Paraburkholderia fungorum: one gene and its partner. The protein of the gene in region 1 interacts with the protein of each later gene in a pairwise test. Links are inferred from orthologs where the notes say so. Each region holds a gene or a part of one and is shown on either strand. Other genes may lie near its edges.

What was found. Proteins that work in one complex are often made in the same cells at the same time.
Region 2: the proteins of BLS41_RS06190 (region 1) and ptsN interact in binary tests that used the Escherichia coli proteins (3 or more experiments, as listed by UniProt). The link is inferred for Paraburkholderia fungorum from one-to-one orthologs.

What each region holds. Positions count from the first base shown.
Region 1 is NZ_FNKP01000001.1:1,400,302-1,406,204, forward strand. The notes cover bases 1,223-4,706. They hold BLS41_RS06190 (DUF4118 domain-containing protein), read left to right. Parts: upstream 1,223-1,611; coding sequence 1,612-4,506; downstream 4,507-4,706. Other genes in these bases: kdpC (potassium-transporting ATPase subunit KdpC), read left to right, coding at 1,223-1,437; kdpE (two-component system response regulator KdpE), read left to right, coding at 4,499-4,706. In the rest of the region: potassium-transporting ATPase subunit KdpB, read left to right, coding at 1-828; more of kdpC, read left to right, coding at 859-1,222; more of kdpE, read left to right, coding at 4,707-5,197; quaternary ammonium compound efflux SMR transporter SugE, read left to right, coding at 5,361-5,681. UniProt on the Escherichia coli protein: Member of the two-component regulatory system KdpD/KdpE involved in the regulation of the kdp operon. KdpD may function as a membrane-associated protein kinase that phosphorylates KdpE in response to environmental signals.
Region 2 is NZ_FNKP01000001.1:700,710-705,493, forward strand. Bases 1,164-3,935 are described here. They hold ptsN (PTS IIA-like nitrogen regulatory protein PtsN), read right to left. Parts: upstream 2,922-3,935; coding sequence 2,406-2,921; downstream 1,164-2,405. Other genes in these bases: rapZ (RNase adapter RapZ), read right to left, coding at 1,164-1,197; hprK (HPr(Ser) kinase/phosphatase), read right to left, coding at 1,295-2,263; hpf (ribosome hibernation-promoting factor, HPF/YfiA family), read right to left, coding at 3,199-3,555; BLS41_RS03240 (RNA polymerase factor sigma-54), read right to left, coding at 3,726-3,935. In the rest of the region: BLS41_RS03215 (LON peptidase substrate-binding domain-containing protein), read right to left, coding at 1-264; more of rapZ, read right to left, coding at 304-1,163; more of BLS41_RS03240, read right to left, coding at 3,936-4,784. UniProt on the Escherichia coli protein: Seems to have a role in regulating nitrogen assimilation.

The DNA.
Region 1 (5,903 bases):
TTCCCGACCGAAGTCAGCAACGCAGTCGCCGAAGTCGCACGACGCGGCAGCACGCCGCTCGTAGTCGCCGAGAAAGTCGAGCAGGGCGCGCGCGTGCTCGGCGTGATCGAGTTGAAGGACGTGGTGAAGGGCGGCATCAAGGAGCGCTTTGCCGAGTTGCGCAAGATGGGCATCAAGACGGTGATGGTGACCGGCGACAACCGCCTGACCGCAGCGGCCATCGCGGCTGAAGCCGGGGTCGACGATTTCCTCGCCGAAGCCACGCCCGAAGCGAAGCTCGCCACCATTCGCGCGCATCAGGCCGAAGGCCGCCTCGTCGCGATGACCGGCGACGGCACCAACGACGCCCCCGCGCTCGCCCAGGCCGACGTCGCGGTTGCGATGAACACCGGCACGCAGGCCGCGAAAGAAGCCGGCAACATGGTCGATCTCGATTCGAATCCGACCAAGCTGATCGAGATTGTCGAGATCGGCAAGCAGATGCTGATGACGCGCGGCTCGCTCACCACGTTCTCGATTGCGAACGATATCGCCAAATACTTCGCGATCATTCCGGCCGCGTTCGCGACCACTTATCCGGCATTGAATGCGCTGAACGTGATGCATCTGGCGACGCCTGCGTCCGCGATCATGTCGGCGGTGATTTTCAACGCGCTGATCATCGTGCTGCTGATTCCGCTGGCGCTCAAAGGCGTGCGCTATCGCGCGCTCGGCGCGGCGATCCTGCTGCGCCGCAATCTGCTGATTTACGGCCTGGGCGGGATCGTCGTGCCGTTCATCGGCATCAAGCTGATCGATATGGTGCTGGCCGCGTTCGGCTGGGTCTAACCGCACTGGAATCAAAGGGAACTACCCATCATGAAAAATCTGTTCCGTCCGTTGACCGTGATCTTCGCGGTGCTCACCGCCGTCACCGGACTCGCTTATCCCGCCGTGATGACGGCAGTCGGTCAGGTGGCTTTCCGCGATCAGGCCAACGGCAGCCTGCTTGAACAGGACGGCAAGGTGGTCGGCTCGCAACTGATCGGCCAGCAGTTCGACGCGCCGCAGTACTTCTGGGGACGTCTGTCGGCAAGCAGCCCGATGCCGTATAACGCGCTCGGTTCGGGCGGCTCGAATCTCGGGCCGACCAATCCGGCGTTGCTCGATGAAGTGAAAGGCCGGCTCGACGCGTTGAAGGCCGCCGGGACCGATATGTCGAAGCCCGTTCCCGTCGATCTGGTGACGTCGTCCGGCAGCGGTCTCGATCCCGAGATCAGTCCGGCTGCGGCCGCGTATCAGATCGAACGCGTGGCGAAAGCGCGGCAGCTCGCGCCGAACGACGTGCAGGCGCTGGTCGACCGGTATACGACCGGCCGTCAGTTCGGCCTTCTCGGCGAACCGCGCGTGAACGTGCTGAAGCTGAATCTCGCGCTGGATGAGATGAAGCGAGGTTGAACGTCGAAGCTCGTGAAAGGCGGTGTCTGCGTGATGCCGCCTTTGCCTTTTTGGCCGCTTACCCTGCACGGCAGCATCGCTGCACGAACCCGCACAGCACGCTATTTGCGAGGCGGCGTTCGCCGTGCCACCATGCACACACCGCCGCCCGCTCGCCTATGACAACCATCCAGCATGAACCGCCCCGATCCTGACGAACTGCTCGACAAGCTGCAACGTGACGAAGAAAAGCGTCAGCGCGGCAGGCTGAAGATTTTCTTCGGCGCGTCGGCGGGCGTGGGCAAGACCTACGCGATGTTGCAGGCCGCGCGCCGCCGTCACGACGAAGGCGCGGACGTGCTGATCGGCATCGCCGAAACGCATGGCCGCAGCGAAACCGCTGCGCTGCTCGACGGGCTCGACGTGCTGCCGCTCGCGCATATCGACTATCGCGGCCGCAAGCTCGGCGAGTTCGATCTCGACGCCGCGCTCGAGCGCAAGCCGCAACTGATTCTCGTCGACGAACTCGCGCATTCGAACGTGCAGGGCGCGCGCCATCTGAAGCGTTGGCAGGACGTGTATGAACTGCTCGACGGGGGCATCGACGTTTATACGACGGTCAACGTCCAGCATCTGGAAAGCCTGAACGACGTGGTCGGCCAGATCACCGGTATTCGCGTATGGGAGACGGTGCCCGACCGCGTGTTCGATCACGCCGACGAAGTCACGCTGGTCGATCTGCCCGCTGAAGAACTGCTCGACCGGATGCGCGACGGCAAGGTGTATCTGCCGCAGCAGGCCGAGCGCGCAGTGCGCAATTTCTTCCGCAAAGGCAATCTGATTGCGCTGCGCGAACTGGCGCTGCGCCGCACGGCGGATCGCGTCGATGCGCAGATGCGCGAGTATCGCGCCGACCGCTCCATTCAACGTATCTGGCAGGCGCGCGAGCGTTTGCTGGTGTGCGTCGGCCCTGGGCCCGAGGCGCCCGCGCTGGTGCGCGCGGCGGCGCGGCTTGCCGCGAGTCTCAAGGCCGACTGGCTCGCCGTCTATGTCGAAACCCCCGCGCTGCAGCGTCTGCCCGACGCGCGCCGCGAACGCACGCTGAACGCATTGAAGCTCGCCGCCGAACTCGGCGCCGAAACCGCGACGCTCGCGGCTGCCGATGCGCTTACCGCGCTGATCGGCTATGCGCAGGCGCGCAACGTGTCGAAGCTGGTGGCGGGCGCGTCGTCGCGAACCGGGGTGCGGCGCTGGCTGCGCAAGCCGCTTGGCGAGCGCATCGCGGAGCAGACCGGCGACCTCGATCTCACGCTGATCCGCACGTCGTCGTTACGCGCCGACGGCGAGCATCGGCAGTTGCTGAACACCACCGCGAACGCCTGGCGCGAGGCGCTGAGCGCGGCGCGCGAACGCCGTTCGCCGCCGCGTGCGTACGGCATCGCGCTGGCGATCTGCTCAGGCATTACGGTGCTGGCGAGCCGCCTGATCGACCACATCGATCTGGCGAACCTCGTGATGCTGTATCTGCTCGGCGTGATTTTTACCGCCGTGAAGCTGGGCAGAGGACCGGGCGTCGTGCTGTCGTTTCTCAGCGTCGCCGCGTTCGATTTTTTCTTCGTGCCGCCGCGCATGTCGCTGTCGGTGTCCGACACGCAGTATCTGCTGACGTTTTTTGGCATGCTGCTGACTTCGCTCGTGATCAGCCATCTGACGTCGAGCCTGCGCCGTGAGGCGAGTGTCGCGCGACGCCGAGAGCAGCGCACCGGCGCGATGTACGCGATGGCGCGCGAACTGGCGGCGGCGCTGACCACCGAGCAGATCGTCGGGATCGGCAGCCGGCATGTGAGCGAAGTGTTCGGCGCGCGCGTCGCGATCCTGTTGCCCGACAGCGCGGATCAGGTCAAACAGAAAATCGAGGACCCGGACGCGGCGATCACGCTCGAAGGCGAACTGCTCGATAGCGACGTCGGCCAGTGGGTCTACGATCAGCAGAAGCCTGCCGGGCGCGGCACCGACACGTTGCCCGCCGCGAGCGCGCTGTATCTGCCGCTGAAGGCGCCGATGCGCACGCGTGGTGTGCTCGCCGTCGTGCTGCGCGACGAGCGCGAACTGGACGTGCCCGAGCGGCAGCGCATGCTCGACGCGTTCGCCGCGCAGATCGCGCTGGCGCTGGAACGCGTGCATTACGTCGATATCGCGCGCGACGCGCTCGTCAATATGGAATCGGAGCGGCTGCGCAACTCGCTGCTGTCCGCGATCTCGCACGATCTGCGCACGCCGTTGACGACCATCGTCGGTTTTTCGTCGATGCTGGCGCAATCGCGCGAGGCTCATCCCGGCGCGCAACCCGGCGACGACCTGGTCGAAGCGATTCACGAAGAAGCTTTACGGATGACGGGCATCGTCACGAATCTGCTCGATATGGCGCGGCTGCAGGCAGGCAGTCTGCAACTGAATCAGCAGTGGACGCTGCTCGAGGAAACCGTCGGCGCCGCATTGCGCGCGTGCAGGCGCGTGCTGGCGGGTCATCCGGTGCAGGTGAAGCTGCCCGCCGATCTGCCGCTGCTGCATCTCGACGCGGTGCTGATGGAGCGGCTCTTTTCGAACCTGTTCGAAAACGCCGCCAAATACACCGCGCCGGCTTCGCCGTTGACGATCGGTGCGCAACGGCTGGACGCGGACGGCCGCGCGCTGGTCCGCGTGACGGTCGACGATAACGGCCCAGGTTTGCCCGCTGGCATGGAAGCACGCGTGTTCGAGAAATTTACGCGCGGCGAGAAGGAATCGGCGAAGCCGGGCATCGGTCTCGGCCTTGCGATCTGCCGCGCGATCGTCGAAGCGCACGGCGGTACAATCGGCGCGCTCAACCGGATCGCCGCGGATGGCCGCGTGGAAGGCGCGCGCTTCTGGTTCACGCTGCCGGTCGACACGCCGCCCGATGCACCAGAGCCGCTGGAAGACGAAGCGATTGAACCGCTGGTTCATGCTGAACTGGGCGCCGTGATGCGCACCGATGCCGATGTCGCGCAACCTGCGGCTTCCAGCCACACCTCACCCCACAACCCGCTTTCCAAGCCTACCCATGAGTGACCCGAGCATCACGGTCGTCCTGATCGAAGACGAAAAGCAGATTCGCCGCTTCGTGCGCACGGCGCTGGAAGGCGAGGGCATCGTCGTGCACGACGCCGAAACCGGCAAGCAGGGTCTCGTCGAAGCCGCGACGCGCAAGCCCGACCTGGTTATCGTCGATCTCGGCCTGCCTGACACCGACGGCCTCGACGTGATCCGCGAATTGCGGGGCTGGAGCGAGTTGCCGGTGATCGTGCTGTCGGCGCGGACCCAGGAAAGCGAAAAAGTCGCCGCACTCGATGCCGGTGCGGACGACTATCTGACCAAACCGTTTGGCGTCTCCGAGTTGCTGGCGCGAATCCGCGCGCATATGCGCCGGCGCAACCAGGGCGGCGCGAACGAATCGCCGCAGGTGCATTTCGGCGCGGTCACGGTCGACCTCGCTTTGAGGCAAGTGACGCGCGACGGCGCGGCGATCCATCTGACGCCGATCGAATACCGGCTGCTTGCGACGCTCGTGCGTCATGCGGGCCGCGTGCTGACGCACCGACAGTTGTTGCGCGACGTGTGGGGGCCGTCGCATGTCGAGAGTTCTCACTATCTGCGCATTTACATGGCGCATCTGCGCGGCAAGCTGGAGCGCGATCCGGCGCAACCGGAGCATATCGTCACGGAGACGGGAGTCGGTTACCGGCTGGTGGGCGCGGCTTAATGGCGTTTAACGGCGCTTCAACACCGATTTAACCGCTGCGATATAGCGGATTCCCGCGCCAATTCAGCACACATTTCATTTTGATATAATTACGTTTCGTAAGGACGACCTTACGCATCTGTCACAAACGGGGACGGCCCCATTTTCATTCTGGAGCGGTCTCATGTCCTGGTTTCTGCTGCTGATTGCCGGTTTGCTCGAAGTCGCGTGGGCGGCCGGCCTCAAAACTTCCGAAGGTTTCACCCGCTTGTGGCCGTCCGTGTTCACGGTCGTGACCGCGCTCTGCAGCTTCGCGCTGCTCGCCGTCGCGATGCGCCAGTTGCCGCTCGGCACGGCCTACGCCGTGTGGACGGGGATCGGCGCGGTCGGCGCGTTCATCTTCGGTATCGTGATGATGGGCGAGGCGTTGACGGTCGCGCGGGTCGCTAGCGCGGCGCTGATCGTGATCGGTCTGATCGGATTGAAGCTGTCGTCGGGACACTAGGTTTTAGTATTTGCCTGATCAGGCAAATCGATTAATCCCAGGAAAATACAACTGGCATGCCAATCGGTATGTCGGTTGTATGCCGATTTAACCGCGCTACTTGAAGCCACCAATTAATTACTCGCTGCGGCCGGTGAATTAACGTGGCTATAATGAGATGGAATACATCTGACGTTGCCCGCGGCCACTTTGGCGCGGCCGGCTTGGCGCGGGTCTGACGAC
Region 2 (4,784 bases), 700 kb from region 1 along the record:
CATGCCGAATGCTTCGACGTCGCACTCTTCGATTTCAGCGAGACAGCCGATCGCCTCGGGCACTGAAGGCTCTTCTTCGCGCGCCACTTCCGCGCCGCTTTTTAGCATGCAGACGCCAAACGGCGTCTTTTCGCGCAGACATTCGCGCGCCATGTCGAGATAGCGCGCCTCGAAGATTTTGAGTGGCAGGAGGCCGTCGGGAAACAGCACCGTATGCAGCGGAAACAGCGGCACATCGGCAAGCACAGTAGAAGTAGAAGACATGGCGCAACGCTTCGAGTTGAGGCCGCGCGATGCGGCCGGTTAAGCCACTAACTTCGATGATTCGTCGGCATCAACCGGCGCATCGCGGTGCCGCACAATCACATTCGCCGATGCTGCGAGACGCGCGGCAAGCGTCTCCGCGATGAACACAGAACGGTGCTGACCACCGGTACAGCCGATCGCGACGGTCAGGTAACTGCGGTTGTCGTCGCGGAAATGCGGCAGCCATTTGGCAAGAAACTTTTCGATGTCGTCGATCATTTCATGCACGACCGGCAACGCATCGAGAAAATCCATTACCGGTTTGTCGAGGCCGGTGAGCGGCCGCAATTCATGATCGTAGTACGGGTTCGGCAGCGTGCGTACGTCGAAAACAAAATCGGCGTCGAGCGGCACGCCGCGCTTGAATCCGAACGATTCGAACATCAGCACGAGCCCCGCATCTTCCTGCTCGATGAAGCGCTTGACCCACGCGCGCAACACGTTCGCGCGCAGATTGCTGGTATCGATCTGATGGCCGAACTCGGCGAGACCCGCCACCAGTTCGCGTTCGCGCTCGATGGCTTCCGCGAGCGACGTGAGCAGGCCGACATCGGCGTCATGCGCAGTGGAGCCGGACAACGGATGACGGCGGCGGGTTTCGGAAAAGCGTTGAATCAGCGACTGCGTACTCGCGCTCAGGAAGAGCACACGTACGTCGTGGGAGCGTGAAAGGTCGCGGATCATGGCGGGCATTTCGTCGAGCGATGCGCTCGATCGCGCGTCGATCGCGACCGCGAGGCGTTCCTGCTTGTCTTCGGCGAGATACGTGGCGAGTTGCGGCAGAAAACGCGGCGGCAGGTTGTCGACGCAGTAATAGCCTGCGTCTTCAAGCGCGTTCAGGGCAACTGACTTGCCGGAGCCGGATATACCGGTGATCAGGATTATGCGCATGGCGTCGTCGAAACAGTACGTTTCATCATAGCATCTGGTCCCTATGCGCGTCCCTGCGGCCAGATGTCCGCCGCAGGCGTTTCACGGGTCGCGAAAATCAGATCAGTTTGCCGGGAAACTGGCTGTCGGGGTCTTGCATGGCGAGACGCTGGCGATCCATGAAATCGCGCAACGTATCGATACCGCGCAGTTGCAGGATCGTGTTGCGCACGGCCGCTTCGACCAGCACCGCAAGGTTGCGGCCCGCGGCCACCTGGATCGTGACCTTGCTGATCGGCAGGCCGAGCACGTCGACGGTCTGGCTCTCCAGCGGCAGGCGCTGGAATTCGCCATCGGGACGGCGCACCAACTGCACGATCAGCTTCAATTTCATTTTCCGCCGAACGGCCGTTTCACCAAAAATCGTCTTGATGTCGAGCAGGCCGAGACCGCGCACTTCGAGCAGATTTTGCAGCAGAGGCGGGCAGCGCCCTTCGACGAAGTCGGGGCCGAGGCGCACGAAATCCACCGCGTCGTCGGCAACGAGGCCGTGACCACGGCTGATCAGCTCCAGGCCCAACTCGCTCTTGCCGAGCCCTGAGTCGCCGGTGAGCAGCACACCCATCCCGAGGATGTCGAGAAACACGCCGTGCAGCGTGGCGCGCGGCGCCAGAATGCGCGACATGTACAGACGCAGGCTGTCGATTACCGCGGCAGCGGACATTGGCGTGGTGAACAGCGGCGTGGATGAACGCGTGCAGCGCAGCACCAGTTCCGGCGGCGCCGCGACGCCGCCGGCCACCACCAGAAACGGCGGTTCCAGCGCGATCAGCTCGGCCATGTGGCGCGAGCGGTCGTCGTCGGCCTGACGTGTGTAGTAGTCGATTTCGGCGTCGCCGAGCACCTGGATCCGGTTCGGGTGGATCAGGTTCAAGTGGCCGACAAGGTCGGCGCTCGACGTGGCATTGGCGACCGATTCCGAAGAAAAGCCGCGCTCCCAGCCTTCATGCCCCGTCAGCCAGCTGAGTTTCAGCATGGCGGCGTTGTCGTCGAAAATGCTTTGGGCGTTGATGCTGGACGTGTCCATGAGTCAGTGACTCCAGTGTGGGCCGCGTACCGGGCAGAGAAGCGGCCGCGCTAACGCGCGCCGCGAGCCTCGCCAGGCGACACCCGCATGCGGATGGAAATAACGCATGCGAATAATCGGCGTGCGGATAACCGCCGATGCATCAAGGTTGCCACTGAGTAAGCAGGCGATGCAATGCTTCGCGGTCTTCTTCCGTGTGCAGGCGCTCGCGGGCGTCGCGATCCGACAGCAACTGGGCGATTTCCGAAAGGATTTCGAGGTGTTGCTGAGTGGCCTGTTCGGGCACGAGCAGGAAGATCAGCAATGAGACGGGCTGGCCGTCGGGCGACTCGAAGGGGATAGGTTCGGCAAGACGGACGAACGCGGCGAGCGGCTGCTTCAAGCCTTTGATCCGGCCGTGCGGAATCGCGACGCCTTCGCCCAGCCCCGTCGATCCGAGGCGCTCGCGCGCGAACAGATTGTCAGTGACCGTGCTACGGGCGATGCCGTTCTGGTTCTCGAAGATCAGGCCCGCTTGCTCGAACACGCGTTTCTTGCTGGTGACCGACAGTCCGACGACGACGTTCTCGAGGGGAAGAAATTTGGCTAAACGATTCATGTTGACAGGCGAAAACGTGGCCTGGGTTCTCCTCGCTGGGGCGTTTGAGTGGCGTTCCATTCGTTCGATGCTCGCGAAGACGTACGTTGGAGTCCAGAAGCACAGGACTCCGGCAGACCGACTTCCGTATGAGCTAGCGTGACCCCGATGGTAACCGGAACATTATAGAACAGGGTAGCTACGGATGGTGCGGCGCGCCATCCATGCGTGGTGGGTTTTTAACGGTTTAGTCCAAAAGCCGTATTGCCACGCAAAAAAGGCGTTCCTGAAACGAAAAACCGCCCGATTCCGGGCGGTTTGGCAAGTACGGAAAATGAGGAAAAACCTCTAATTTTCCTTATTGCGGCGGGACGTCGAGTTGCGGCGCCGGTTGATACTTGATCGCATCGTGCTGATGACCTTGCAGACGATCTTTATGGCGTATCACCTGCCGGTCGAGCTTGTCGATCATCAGATCGATCGCAGCGTAGAGATCGCTGTCACAGCTCTCGACGAAGATGTCCTTGCCTTTCAGATGGAGGTTGATTTCAACCTTTTGACGCTTGTCCTTTTCCTTGTGGTTGTCGACCGAGAGGACCACACTGCCGTCGATTACCTGATCGAAATGTCTTAGCACCCTATCCAGTTTGGTGATCACGTATTCGCGCAACGCAGGCGTTACTTCGAGGTGGTGTCCACTGATCTGCAGATTCATAGTGCTTCTCCAAGCTAGTGGCCGCTTGATCCGCACGATGACAGGTGTCCGGTCGATCTGTCGGCTTGCCTGAGTCGCCCCCCGGTGACTGACTTCTGGCAGGTCGCATCGGCCGGCCTGTCCGCCAACTGCGGAGCGGCCGGTAAATGCCCGCCACGGAAGGCGACGGGCTATAGAGACTTGCGCAGGTTGACTGCCGGAATCTTGAGAGCTTCACGATACTTCGCTACGGTACGCCGTGCGACCACGAAGCCCTGTTCCGCCAGCAGTTCGGCTATGCGGCTGTCTGAGAGAGGCGATTTCGGGTTTTCCGCTCCTATCAGTTGCTTGATGAGCGCGCGAATGGCCGTTGAAGACGCCGCGCCGCCCGTGTCGGTCGAAACGTGTGAGCCGAAGAAGTACTTAAACTCCAGCGTCCCAAAAGGGGTCAGCATATATTTGCCGGTTGTCACACGCGAGACAGTTGATTCGTGTAGGCCCAGCGTATCAGCAATTTCCCGCAAAACCAAGGGGCGCATGGCAATTTCGCCGTGCACAAAAAAGCTCTTCTGACGCTCGACAATGGCTTGCGCGACCCTCAGGATCGTCTCGAAACGCTGCTGGATATTCTTGATCAGCCAGCGGGCTTCCTGCAGTTGCTGGCGCAACGATCCGCTGCCCGGATCGCCCCGGTTATTGCGCAGAATGTTCGCGTACAGATGGTTGATGCGCAGCTTCGGCACCACTTCGGGATTCAGTTCTGCCTGCCAGCCTTGAGCCGTTTTGCGCACCATGATGTCAGGTACGACATAGTCAGCTTCGGCCTTGCCGTAGGCGGCGCCCGGAAACGGTTCGAGCGAGCGGATCAACACATGCGCGTCGCGCAGGTCGTCGTCGCTGGCCTTCAGGTGTTTGCGCAGACGCGTGAAATCGCGTGCCGCGAGCAGTTCCAGATAGTGCGCAACGATGTCGAGCGCGAGCGTTCGCGTGGGCGACGTATCGAGCCGCAACAGTTGCAGCCTCAGGCACTCCGACGCTGAACGCGCGCCCACGCCCGCCGGATCGAAGCTGTGCAGAAGCGCCAGCGCGGCGTTCAGTTCGTCGACATCGACTTCGAGTTCTTCGGGCAGATCGGACAGCACTTCTTCGAGCGTGGCGGCAAGATAGCCGTCGTCGTCGAGCGATTCGATCAGGAAAGTGATCAGCGCCCGGTCGCGTTGACCCGCCTGGGTCACGCGCAGTTGCGCCAT